DNA from 2 places in the Stenotrophomonas sp. YJH_SMC_65 genome. Region 2 is predicted to be linked to the other one. Evidence: riboswitches for the same ligand, from Rfam matches in the RefSeq annotation. Region 2 holds a riboswitch; the other holds the start of a gene.
What was found. Region 2 has a riboswitch for glycine ahead of AC5P7A_RS09300 (trimeric intracellular cation channel family protein). Riboswitches for the same ligand answer to the same signal wherever they lie in the genome.

Region 1 (5,087 bases), on a different contig from region 2:
ACCGCTGCGAAAGGGGGCGCAAGGATAGCGCACCCCACGCGCAGCACCGCTTCACGCGCGCTCGATCCAGCAAGGTCAGTCCAGCACTTTCCCGTGCCGCCAGTAACCCATGAAGGTGATCGTGCGGCGGTCCAGCCCGCACTCGCGGACCAGATGGCGACGGATCGCCATCACCGCTCCCGCCTCGCCTGCCACCCAGGCATACAGCGGCCCGGCCACGCTGGCATCGGCCTGTTCCCAGAGAATCTGCGCGTCAACGTCGATCTCTTCCAGTTCTTCGCCAGCGACCACGCTCGAGGCGGCCAGGCGCGCCTGCACCGCCTGCAACAGGGGCGCCCCGTACGCCGCCCGCCCGCGCGGCAGCCAGACAAGCTCGGCGGTAGCCGGCGCCTTCAGCGGCACGGCGTCGCCGGCCTGCGCCACTTCCAGCAGGGCCAGCGTACGTGGCGGATCCACCCTGGCCGCCAGTTCCTCAAGAATGCCGGCCACTGCCGGCAGCGCGGTCTCGTCAGCCACCAGCAGCACCTGGCCAACGCCGGCCGGCGGCTTCCATTCCCAGCCCTCGCTGCTGTCGGCGCAGTCGGCATCCGGGGCCAGCAGCACCACGCGGTCGCCCGGCCGTGCATGGATGGCCCATCGCGAGGCCGGCCCGGTCTCGCCATGCAGCACGAAATCAACATCGACCTCGCCCTGCTCTGCACGCAGCTGGCGGAGGGTGTAGGTGCGCATCGGCGGGCGCTGATCGTCCGGCAGGGCCCGGTAGCGCGGGTACCAGTCCTCGCCGCTGGGGACCTGCGGCGCCTCCTGGCCGGGCAAGGGGAAGAACACCTTGATGCGCTGGTCCGGCCCTCCGGTCGTCATCCGCGCCACGTCGGCACCGGTGAACACCATGCGGTCCAGGGAAGGGGAAAGAACGCGGCGCTCCTTCAGCGCCACCTCGAACAGGCGGTAGGTCTGCTGCGCAGCCATGGGGAACCTCATGCAACGACAGTGGATCGGCTGGCTGTCGTGCACCTGTGCACCGGCTGGCTGGAGTGCCCAGCCTAGTCCGGCGGTTTCCCGTCGCAAGCGTTGCGGGCGTCGTAGCCTGCCCTACCCCTGCGCGCTGCTCAGTGACCCGTGCAGGCTGCCTGCGCCGCGCGTTCGCGCCGGTGTTCCCAGTACCAGAACACGAAGCCGGCGCCGAAGAACCCAGCCTGGCCCAACGCCAGGTGCAGCGGGCTGGCGCTGAGCAGCGGCGACACCACGCCGGCCACCACGGTGCTGATCATCAGCTGCACGAAGGCCTGCAGCGACGAGGCCAGGCCGCGCTGGTGCGGGTACATGTCCAGCACCGCCAGCGCCAGGATCGGGAAGATCAGCGCCATGCCCATGCCACCCAGGAAGATCGGCAGCACCGCCCACGGCAGCACGAACTGCGGCGCCAGCGCCACGTAGCCGACGTTCAGCAGCACCGACAGCGCGCACAGGCCGAAACCAATGGATACCTGGCGGGTGGGCGTGGTGTGCCCGGCCATGCGCCCGGACAGGAACGAGCCGGTGGTCATGCCGCCGATGGTGGGGATGAACAGCCAGGCGAAACCGCCCTCGCCCAGGTGCAGGTGTTGCATCACGAACACCGGTGCCGAGGAGATGTACAGGAAGATGCCACCGAAACCGATGCTGCCGGCCAGCGCCAGGCGCAGGAAGCGCGGATTGAAACCGATGCGCACGTAATCACGCATCAGCACCCGCGGCGACAACGGAACGCGCGCTTCGAGCGGATGGGTCTCCGGCAGGTAGCGGGCGGTGGCCGCCAGCAGAACCAGTGCGAACACCACCAGGAACCAGAAGATCAGCGGCCAGCCAGCACCGCTGAGCAGGATCCAGCCACCGATGATCGGCGCGATCGCCGGGGCGATGCCGAACAGCATCGACACCTGGCTCATCAGCCGCTGCGCGTCGTGACCGTGGTACAGGTCGCGGATCACCGCGCGGCCGACGATCATGCCGACGCCTGCGGACAGGCCCTGCAGGGCGCGGAACCCCAGCAGCGTGGTCAGATCGGTGGACAGCGCACAGCCGACCGAGGCGCCGACGAACACCACCAGGCCGCCGAGGATCACCCGCTTGCGGCCCCAGGCATCGGACAGCGGGCCGTGTGCCAGGCTCATCAGGCCGTAGAACAGCAGGTACACGCTGATGGTCTGCTGCACCGCCACCTCGTCCACCGCCAGGCGCTGGGCCAGCTGCGGGAACGCTGGGAAGATGGTGTCGATCGAGAACGGACCGAACATGGCCAGGCCGGCGAGCAGCAGGGCCATGCGGCGGGTGGAAGGAGCAACAGCGGCGGTCATGGAGAAGGCGTCCGGCAGGGCCATGCGCGGCACGCACGGCGGGCGCCAGTCCCCTGCAGCAGGGACGGCGCCAGATGAATTCGGGTATCCGCCCATCATAGGTGGGGATTGCGCCTGATGCCATGCAGCAGTGCACAAAACGCACGGGCGGGCCATCGGCCATTCAGGCGCCGCGGCCGGGCCCGCAGGCGGCTGGCGCGCCCGCAACGGGCTATAATCGGCGGGCAACACGGTGGGAGAAGCGGAACACCGCTGCCGAAGGCGCAACGCCCGTAATCGCTCAGGCCCGATACCACCCGTAACACAACTCTGGAGAGACCGGTTCGATCCGGCGCCGAAGGGGCACGAAGCCGCGGTTTTCCGCGCTTCCAAACTCTCAGGCAAAAGGACAGAGGGGCGCCCCGCAGACCGCCGACCGGCGGCTTGTGCCCGTGCGTGTGCCCTTTCCTGACGGATCCTTCGCCATGTCCCAGAACACCCCTTCCCTGCGTGAGCTCGAGCACCACAATGCGTTCGTCGAGCGCCACATCGGCCCCAACGATGCCGAGATCGCGCAGATGCTCGACGTCGTCGGCCACGCGTCGCTGGATGCGATGACCGATGCCATCGTACCGGCCAAGATCAAGTCGCCGGCGCCGCTGGCACTGCCGGAATCGATGACCGAAGTGCAGGCACTGGCGAAGATCCGTGCGATCGCCGACAAGAACACCGTGCTGCGCAGCTTCATCGGCCAGGGCTACTACGGTACCCACACGCCGAACGTGATCCTGCGCAACATCCTGGAAAACCCGGCCTGGTACACCGCCTACACCCCGTACCAGGCCGAGATCTCGCAGGGCCGCATGGAAGCGCTGATCAACTTCCAGACCCTGTGCGCCGACCTCACCGGCATGGAAATCGCCAACGCCTCGCTGCTGGACGAAGCCACCGCCGCAGCTGAAGCGATGACCCTGGCCAAGCGTTCGGCCAAGTCGAAGTCGGACACCTTCTTCGTGCACGACGCCGTGCACCCGCAGACCCTGGAACTGCTGCGTACCCGCGCCGAGCCCATGGGCATCGTGCTGCGCGTCGGCACCCCGGTCGAGGCACTGGAAGCAGAAGCCTTCGGCCTGCTGCTGCAGTACCCGGACACCTTCGGCCAGATCGGCGACTACAAGGCGCTGGTCGAGGCCGTGCACGCGCGCGGCGGCCTGGTGGCCGTGGCCACCGACCTGCTGGCGCTGACCCTGCTGGCCGCCCCGGGCGAATGGGGTGCGGACATCGTGGTCGGCAACAGCCAGCGTTTCGGCGTGCCGTTCGGCTTCGGCGGCCCGCACGCCGCATTCATGGCCTGCCGCGACGCCTACAAGCGCTCGATGCCGGGCCGCCTGATCGGCGTCTCGGTCGATGCCCAGGGCAACCCGGCCTACCGCCTGACCCTGCAGACCCGCGAGCAGCACATCCGCCGCGAGAAGGCCACCTCCAACATCTGTACCGCACAGGTGCTGCTGGCGGTGATGGCCTCGATGTATGCCGTGTACCACGGCCCGGAAGGCCTGACCCGCATCGCCCGGCGCACCCACCGCCTGGCCTCGATCCTGGCCGCCGCGCTGCGCGAGGCCGGCGTGCAGGTCGGTGGCGACTTCTTCGACACCCTGCATGTCACCGGCGTGCACGCCGATGAGATTCACGCCAAGGCCCGCGCCGCCGGTTACAACCTGCGTGCGATCGACAGCGACTCGGTCGGCATCAGCCTGGACGAGACCGCCACCCGCGCCGACGTGGTCGCACTGGCCGCCGTGTTCGGTGCGCAGGCCGACGTCGACGCGCTGGATGCCAGCACCGCCGATGCGCTGCCGGCCGGGCTGCTGCGCCAGTCCGCATTCCTGACCCACCCGGTGTTCAACACCCACCACAGCGAGCACGAACTGCTGCGCTACCTGCGCTCGCTGGCCGACAAGGACCTGGCGATGGACCGCACGATGATCCCGCTGGGCTCGTGCACCATGAAGCTCAACGCCACCGCCGAGATGATCCCGGTGACCTGGCCGGAGTTCTCGCAGATCCACCCGCTGGTGCCGGCCGACCAGGCGCTGGGCTACAAGGAACTGATCGACACGCTGGAAGCGATGCTGGTGGAATGCACCGGCTATGACGCGGTCAGCCTGCAGCCGAACTCCGGCGCGCAGGGCGAGTACGCCGGCCTGCTGGCGATCCGCGCCTACCACCGCTCGCGCGGCGAAGGCCACCGCGACATCTGCCTGATCCCGGATTCGGCGCACGGCACCAACCCGGCCTCGGCGCAGATGTGCGGCATGAAGGTGGTGGTGACCAAGACCGATGCCAACGGCAACGTCGACGTCGAGGACATCCGCCTCAACGCCGAGAAGTACAGCGACCGCCTGGCTGCGATCATGATGACCTACCCGTCCACGCACGGCGTGTTCGAGGAAGAGGTGGTGGAGATCTGCGAGATCATCCACAAGCACGGCGGCCAGGTGTACACCGACGGTGCCAACATGAATGCCCTGGTCGGCGTGGCCAAGCCGGGCAAGTGGGGGTCGGACGTTTCGCACCTGAATCTGCACAAGACCTTCTGCATCCCGCACGGCGGTGGCGGCCCGGGCGTCGGCCCGTGCGCGGTCAAGGAGCACCTGGCCCCGTTCCTGCCGGGCAAGCTGGGTGACAACGGCCCGGTCGGCATGGTCAGCGCGGCCAGCTTCGGCAGCGCCTCGATCCTGCCGATCAGCTGGATGTACATCGCGATGATGG
Region 2 (5,087 bases):
GACACCGCCTGCCCAACTGCTGGCGATGCTGCCCTGTGACGATGAAGCCTCCGACACCGTCAGCGCCTCGCGCGCGGCCCTGCACCAGATCCTGCACGGCCGTGACGACCGCCTGGCAGTGGTGGTGGGCCCGTGCTCGATCCACGACCCGAAGGCCGCCATCGAATACGCCCAGCGCCTGAAGCCGCTGCACGACGCGCTGGCCGGCGAACTGGAAATCGTCATGCGTGTGTACTTCGAGAAGCCGCGCACCACGGTGGGCTGGAAGGGCCTGATCAACGACCCGGACCTGGACGGCAGCTTCAGGATCGACAAGGGCCTGCGCATTGCCCGCGGCCTGCTGCGCGACATCAACAAGCTCGGCCTGCCGGCCGGTGTCGAATTCCTCGATGTGATCTCGCCGCAGTACATCGCCGACCTGGTGGCGTGGGGCGCGATCGGCGCGCGTACCACCGAAAGCCAGGTGCATCGTGAGCTGGCCTCGGGGCTGTCGTGCCCGGTCGGCTTCAAGAACGGCACCGATGGCAACGTCAAGATCGCCGCTGACGCGGTGGGTGCGGCGTCCAATCCGCATCACTTCCTGTCGGTCACCAAGCAGGGCGGCACCGCCATCGTGTCGACCACCGGCAATCCGGATTGCCATGTGATCCTGCGTGGCGGCAAGCAGCCGAACTACGACGCCGGCAGCGTCGCCGACGCCTGCCAGGTGCTGGCCAAGGCCAAGCTGCCGACGCGCCTGATGATCGACGCCAGCCACGCCAACAGCCTGAAAAACCCCGAGAACCAGCCGAAGGTGATCGAGGACATCGCTGTTCAGCTGGAAGACGGCGAACAGCGCATCGTTGGCGTGATGATCGAGAGCCATCTGGTCGGTGGCCGCCAGGAACTGGTGGAAGGCCAGCCGCTGGTCTACGGCCAGAGCATCACCGATGGCTGCATCGACTGGGACACCACCGTGACGGTGCTGGAGCGTCTGGCTGCGGCCGTGCGCGCCCGTCGCGACGTGAAGGTGTCCGAAGCAGCCTGATCGAAGCCGCCTGAGTGCGGCACGTGTGTGGATGGCGGCCAGCGCCTGCGGGGGTGCGGCCGCGATCAGGGTCGGTCGGAGTTGGAGGCCGGCCCATCTGCACCGGCGATGCGCCTGGCGCTGCGCATGAGCGACAGCGCCAGGTACATCGCCGGGGTGGTGATACCGCTTCCTGTAGCGTCGAGCCATGCCCGACCTGCGCGCGAAGCGCGTTGGTTTGCTGCAAAGAGCAGTCGAGCATGGCTCGACTTTACGAAGAGGCTCAATGCACTTCGTCGTGGTACACGAACTTCGGCATTTCCCAGCGGTAGTGGATCGCCAGCAGGCGCAACGCGAAGCCGCCGCCGAGGCAGCACAGGATCGCGGTGGCATCGGCCACGCCCCAGTGCAGCAGCAACAGATAGGCCGCGCCGGTCAGCAGCGCGATGATCGCGTACAGCTCCTTCTGGAAGATGAGTGGCACCTCGTTGCAGAGGATGTCGCGCAGCACCCCGCCGAACGCGCCGGTCAGCATGCCGGCGATCAGCACGATCGGCATTGCATGGCCGGCTTCGCGCGCGATCGAGCAGCCGATCAGGGTGAAGGCGATCAGGCCCAGCCCGTCGAGCACCAGGAAGGTGCGGCGGAAGTGATGCATCCAGCGCGCCACCCAGGTGGCGATCAGCGCCGCGCATACGGTGAAGCCCAGGTACTCGGGATGCTTCACCCAGCCCAGCGGATAGTGGCCGAGCAGGATGTCGCGCAGCGAGCCGCCACCGAGGGCGGTGACGCAGGCGATCATGACCACGCCGAACAGGTCCATGCGGCGGCGGCCGGCGGACAGTGCGCCGGTCATGGCTTCGGCGGAAATGGCGATCAGGTAGATGATGGACAGCAGCATGGGACAGGCTCCGGGCGCGGTGGGGCCGGCCATGCGCGACCGCCGCCACTGCCTGCGCAATGACGGGATGACGATGACCGGTGCCGCTCCCGCTGTCCTTTTGCCTGAGAGTTCAGCGGCATGGGCCGCGTGCCCCTTCGGCGGATCGTCCCGGGCATGCCCGGTGACCTCTCTCCAGCTCGGCGAGTCGAATGCATGGTTGGTGGGATTCCAGCCCACCGGCCTGAGCGATCATGGGAGCCTGCGCCTTCGGCGGGCGCCAGCGCGGCGCCTCTCTCCTGCATTCGGGTGCCAGTATATCCGCTGCAGTGCAGCACGGCATAATCCAGGCATGGCCTCGTCCGTCCGCCCGTGGTTCCTGTACCTGCTCGAATGCCGCGATGGCAGCTATTACGCCGGCATCAGCACCGATGTGGAGGCGCGTTTCGCCGCCCACCAGGCCGGCAAGGGCGCGCGCTACACCCGGGCCCGGCCGCCGCTGCGCGTGCTGGCCGTGCGCAAATACCCGGACCGGGCCGCCGCCTCGCGGGCCGAGTGGCAACTCAAGCAGCAGCCCCGCGAACGCAAGCTGGCCTGGCTGCAGGCAACGGATCCTGCGCTTCTGTAGAGCCGAGCCCACGCTCGGCTGTTGTTCCGTCTGCCCGATGCGGGAGCCGAGCACGGGCTCGGCTCTACAGTAGATCCACGCCCTGCGTGGATGGGCTACCCGGCCCATGCGATGATCGCCCCGCGCCCAGAGCCGGAGACCCGGATGTCCACGATTGCCCTGCTGTTCGCGCTTTCCGCATCAACGAGCCCTGCCGCCGACGCCGCCACGATCGCGGCCATCGAAGCCACCTGCCACGACTACGTCGATGGCCAGCTGGAGGCCGACCCGCAGCGCGTCGCCCGTTCCCTGCATCCGGACCTGGCCAAGCGCGCTGTGCTCGGCGATACACCCGACGAGCGCCTGGGCCTGCGCCGGATGTCGAAGGAAGAGCTGGTCTCGTTGACGAAACAGGGCGCGCTGAAGACCCCGAAGGATCAATGGGATCGCCGCTGCACGGTGCTGGACGTGACCGGCAACGCGGCCTCGGTGCGGCTGGAAACCCCGTGGTTCGTCGACTACTTCCACATGGGGCGTTTCGACCAGCGCTGGGTCATCGTCAACGCACTGTGGTACCCGAAACCGAAGGCGCACTGAGCGATGCGTGCCGCCGGCAACGCATGGATCTCCGTCGTCGTGCTGGTCGCCGGCATCGCGCTGCTGCCTGGCCTGCTGTATCTGCTCGGGCTGGCATTGGTGGACGGTCGGCCGAAGCCGGCCGACCGCGCGCCCAGTGGCGTGGCTGCGTGCAGCGGTGAGCCACGGGCGGGATACCAGCCGATGAACCCCTGGCGCTTCACCGCCCAGTTCTTCGACAAGGACGGGATGAAGAACAAGGTGCCTGAAGTGGAGCGGGAGGCCTTCTGGATTGCCCGGCGCCACCTGTGGCGGCAACCTCGGCGCGGCATGCTGCGCTGGCATCTCAGCAGCACCGCGTTGGCGATCTGGATCACCCGGCATTGGAGTACCGCGCAGATTGCGGACACCGCGAGGAAGGAGGACTTCTGCCGGAAGTAGATCCACGTCATGCGCGGATGCGGTAGCCGGCGTCGGGTCCCATTCCGGCGGAAAGGGCCCTGACCCCTGGAAAGGCCCCGGGAAGCCCTAGCGCTTCGGCCGCCGGTCGTCCTGATCATCACCGAAGATGATGCGCGCGCTGCGCTGGTAGCTCCAGTACGCGACCGCCCAGTTCAGCAGCACCACGATGCGGTTGCGGAAGCCGATCAGGAAGAACACGTGCGCGGCCAGCCAGAACCACCAGGCCAGCACGCCGGAGAGCTGCAGCCGGCCCAGGTGCACGATCGCGGCCATGCGGCCAATGGTGGCCAGGTTGCCGTAGTCGGCGTACTTGAACGGACCGGGCTCGGGCTTGCCGTGCAGGCGTGCACGGACCACCTCGGCCACGTACTTGCCCATCTGCTTGGCTGCGGGCGCCACGCCGGGAACCGGCTTGCCGTCGGCCTGGCTCAGTGCGGCCAGGTCGCCGGCCACGAACAGCTCCGGGTGATCGGGCAGGGTCAGGTCCGGCTGCACCTGCACGCGGCCGGCGCGGTCCAGCGGCACGTCCAGCGTGCGCGCCAGTGGTGAAGCGGCCACGCCGGCGGCCCAGACCACGGTGCGGGCCGGCACGAACTGCTCACCGAGCTTGAAGCCCTGGCTGTCGATGTCGCTCACCGGGATACCGGTCAGCACTTCCACGCCCAGCTTTTCCAGCTGGCGGCGCGCCTTCAGCGAAAGCACTTCCGGGAACGAGGACAGCACGCGCGGCCCAGCCTCGACCAGCCGCACCTTGGCGCTGGCCGGATCGATGTGGCGGAATTCGTTGCGCAGCGTGTGGCGCGCGATCTCGGCCAGCGTGCCGGCCAGTTCGACGCCGGTGGGACCACCACCGACGATGGCGAAACTCAGCCACGCCGCCTTCCTGGCCGGGTCCGGTTCGGCCTCGGCGCGTTCGAACGCCAGCAGCAGCTTGCGGCGCAGTGCAATGGCATCGTCCAGCGTTTTCAGGCCAGGGGCATCATCGGCCCACTGGTCGTTGCCGAAGTAGGCGTGGGTAGCGCCGGTGGCCAGCAGCAGGCTGTCGTAGTCCAGCGTGCTGCCATCGGCCATGCCGATCTGCCGTGCCTGCTTGTCGATGGCGACCACTTCGCCGAGGCGGACTTCCACGTTGCGCTGGTGGCCGAGGATGTGGCGCAGCGGTGCGGCGATATCCGGCGCGGACAGGCCGGCGGTGGCCACCTGGTACAGCAGCGGCTGGAACAGGTGATGGTTGCGGCGGTCGACCAGGGTGATGCGTATGCGCTCGCGGGCCAGGGCACGGGTGGCCCAGAGACCGGCAAAACCGCCGCCGACAACGACCAGGTGGGGAACGCGCTCGCGACTCATCGACTCACTCCAGTGGGGGCATTGGGGGAAGCGCCTGGCATCTTCGCACGGCGGCCACCTGTCACGTCAGCGCCTGGGTGGATCGGCGATACTCGGGTTCAGGCAACCGCCCGCGAGGAATCCATGAGCGAACCGGAAAAGCGCATCGCCCTGTTGATCGATGCCGACAATGCGCCGGCCTCGAAGATCGACGAGGTCCTGGCCGAAGT

Region 1: another riboswitch for glycine. It lies ahead of gcvP (aminomethyl-transferring glycine dehydrogenase); the one in region 2 lies ahead of AC5P7A_RS09300 (trimeric intracellular cation channel family protein).

Annotation. Positions count from the first base shown of each region.
Region 1 covers NZ_JCAFSR010000001.1:96,350-101,436, reverse strand. The annotation lists gene AC5P7A_RS00420 (siderophore-interacting protein) at 76-969, opposite strand; gene AC5P7A_RS00415 (multidrug effflux MFS transporter) at 1,110-2,336, opposite strand; glycine riboswitch at 2,636-2,738, shown strand; gene gcvP (aminomethyl-transferring glycine dehydrogenase) at 2,801-5,087, shown strand, end outside.
Region 2 covers NZ_JCAFSR010000004.1:249,961-255,047, reverse strand. The annotation lists gene AC5P7A_RS09305 (3-deoxy-7-phosphoheptulonate synthase) at 1-1,027, shown strand, start outside; gene AC5P7A_RS09300 (trimeric intracellular cation channel family protein) at 1,290-1,907, opposite strand; glycine riboswitch at 1,990-2,095, opposite strand; glycine riboswitch at 2,109-2,198, opposite strand; gene AC5P7A_RS09295 (GIY-YIG nuclease family protein) at 2,239-2,514, shown strand; gene AC5P7A_RS09290 (nuclear transport factor 2 family protein) at 2,659-3,090, shown strand; gene AC5P7A_RS09285 (hypothetical protein) at 3,094-3,510, shown strand; gene AC5P7A_RS09280 (NAD(P)/FAD-dependent oxidoreductase) at 3,598-4,878, opposite strand; gene AC5P7A_RS09275 (NYN domain-containing protein) at 5,002-5,087, shown strand, end outside.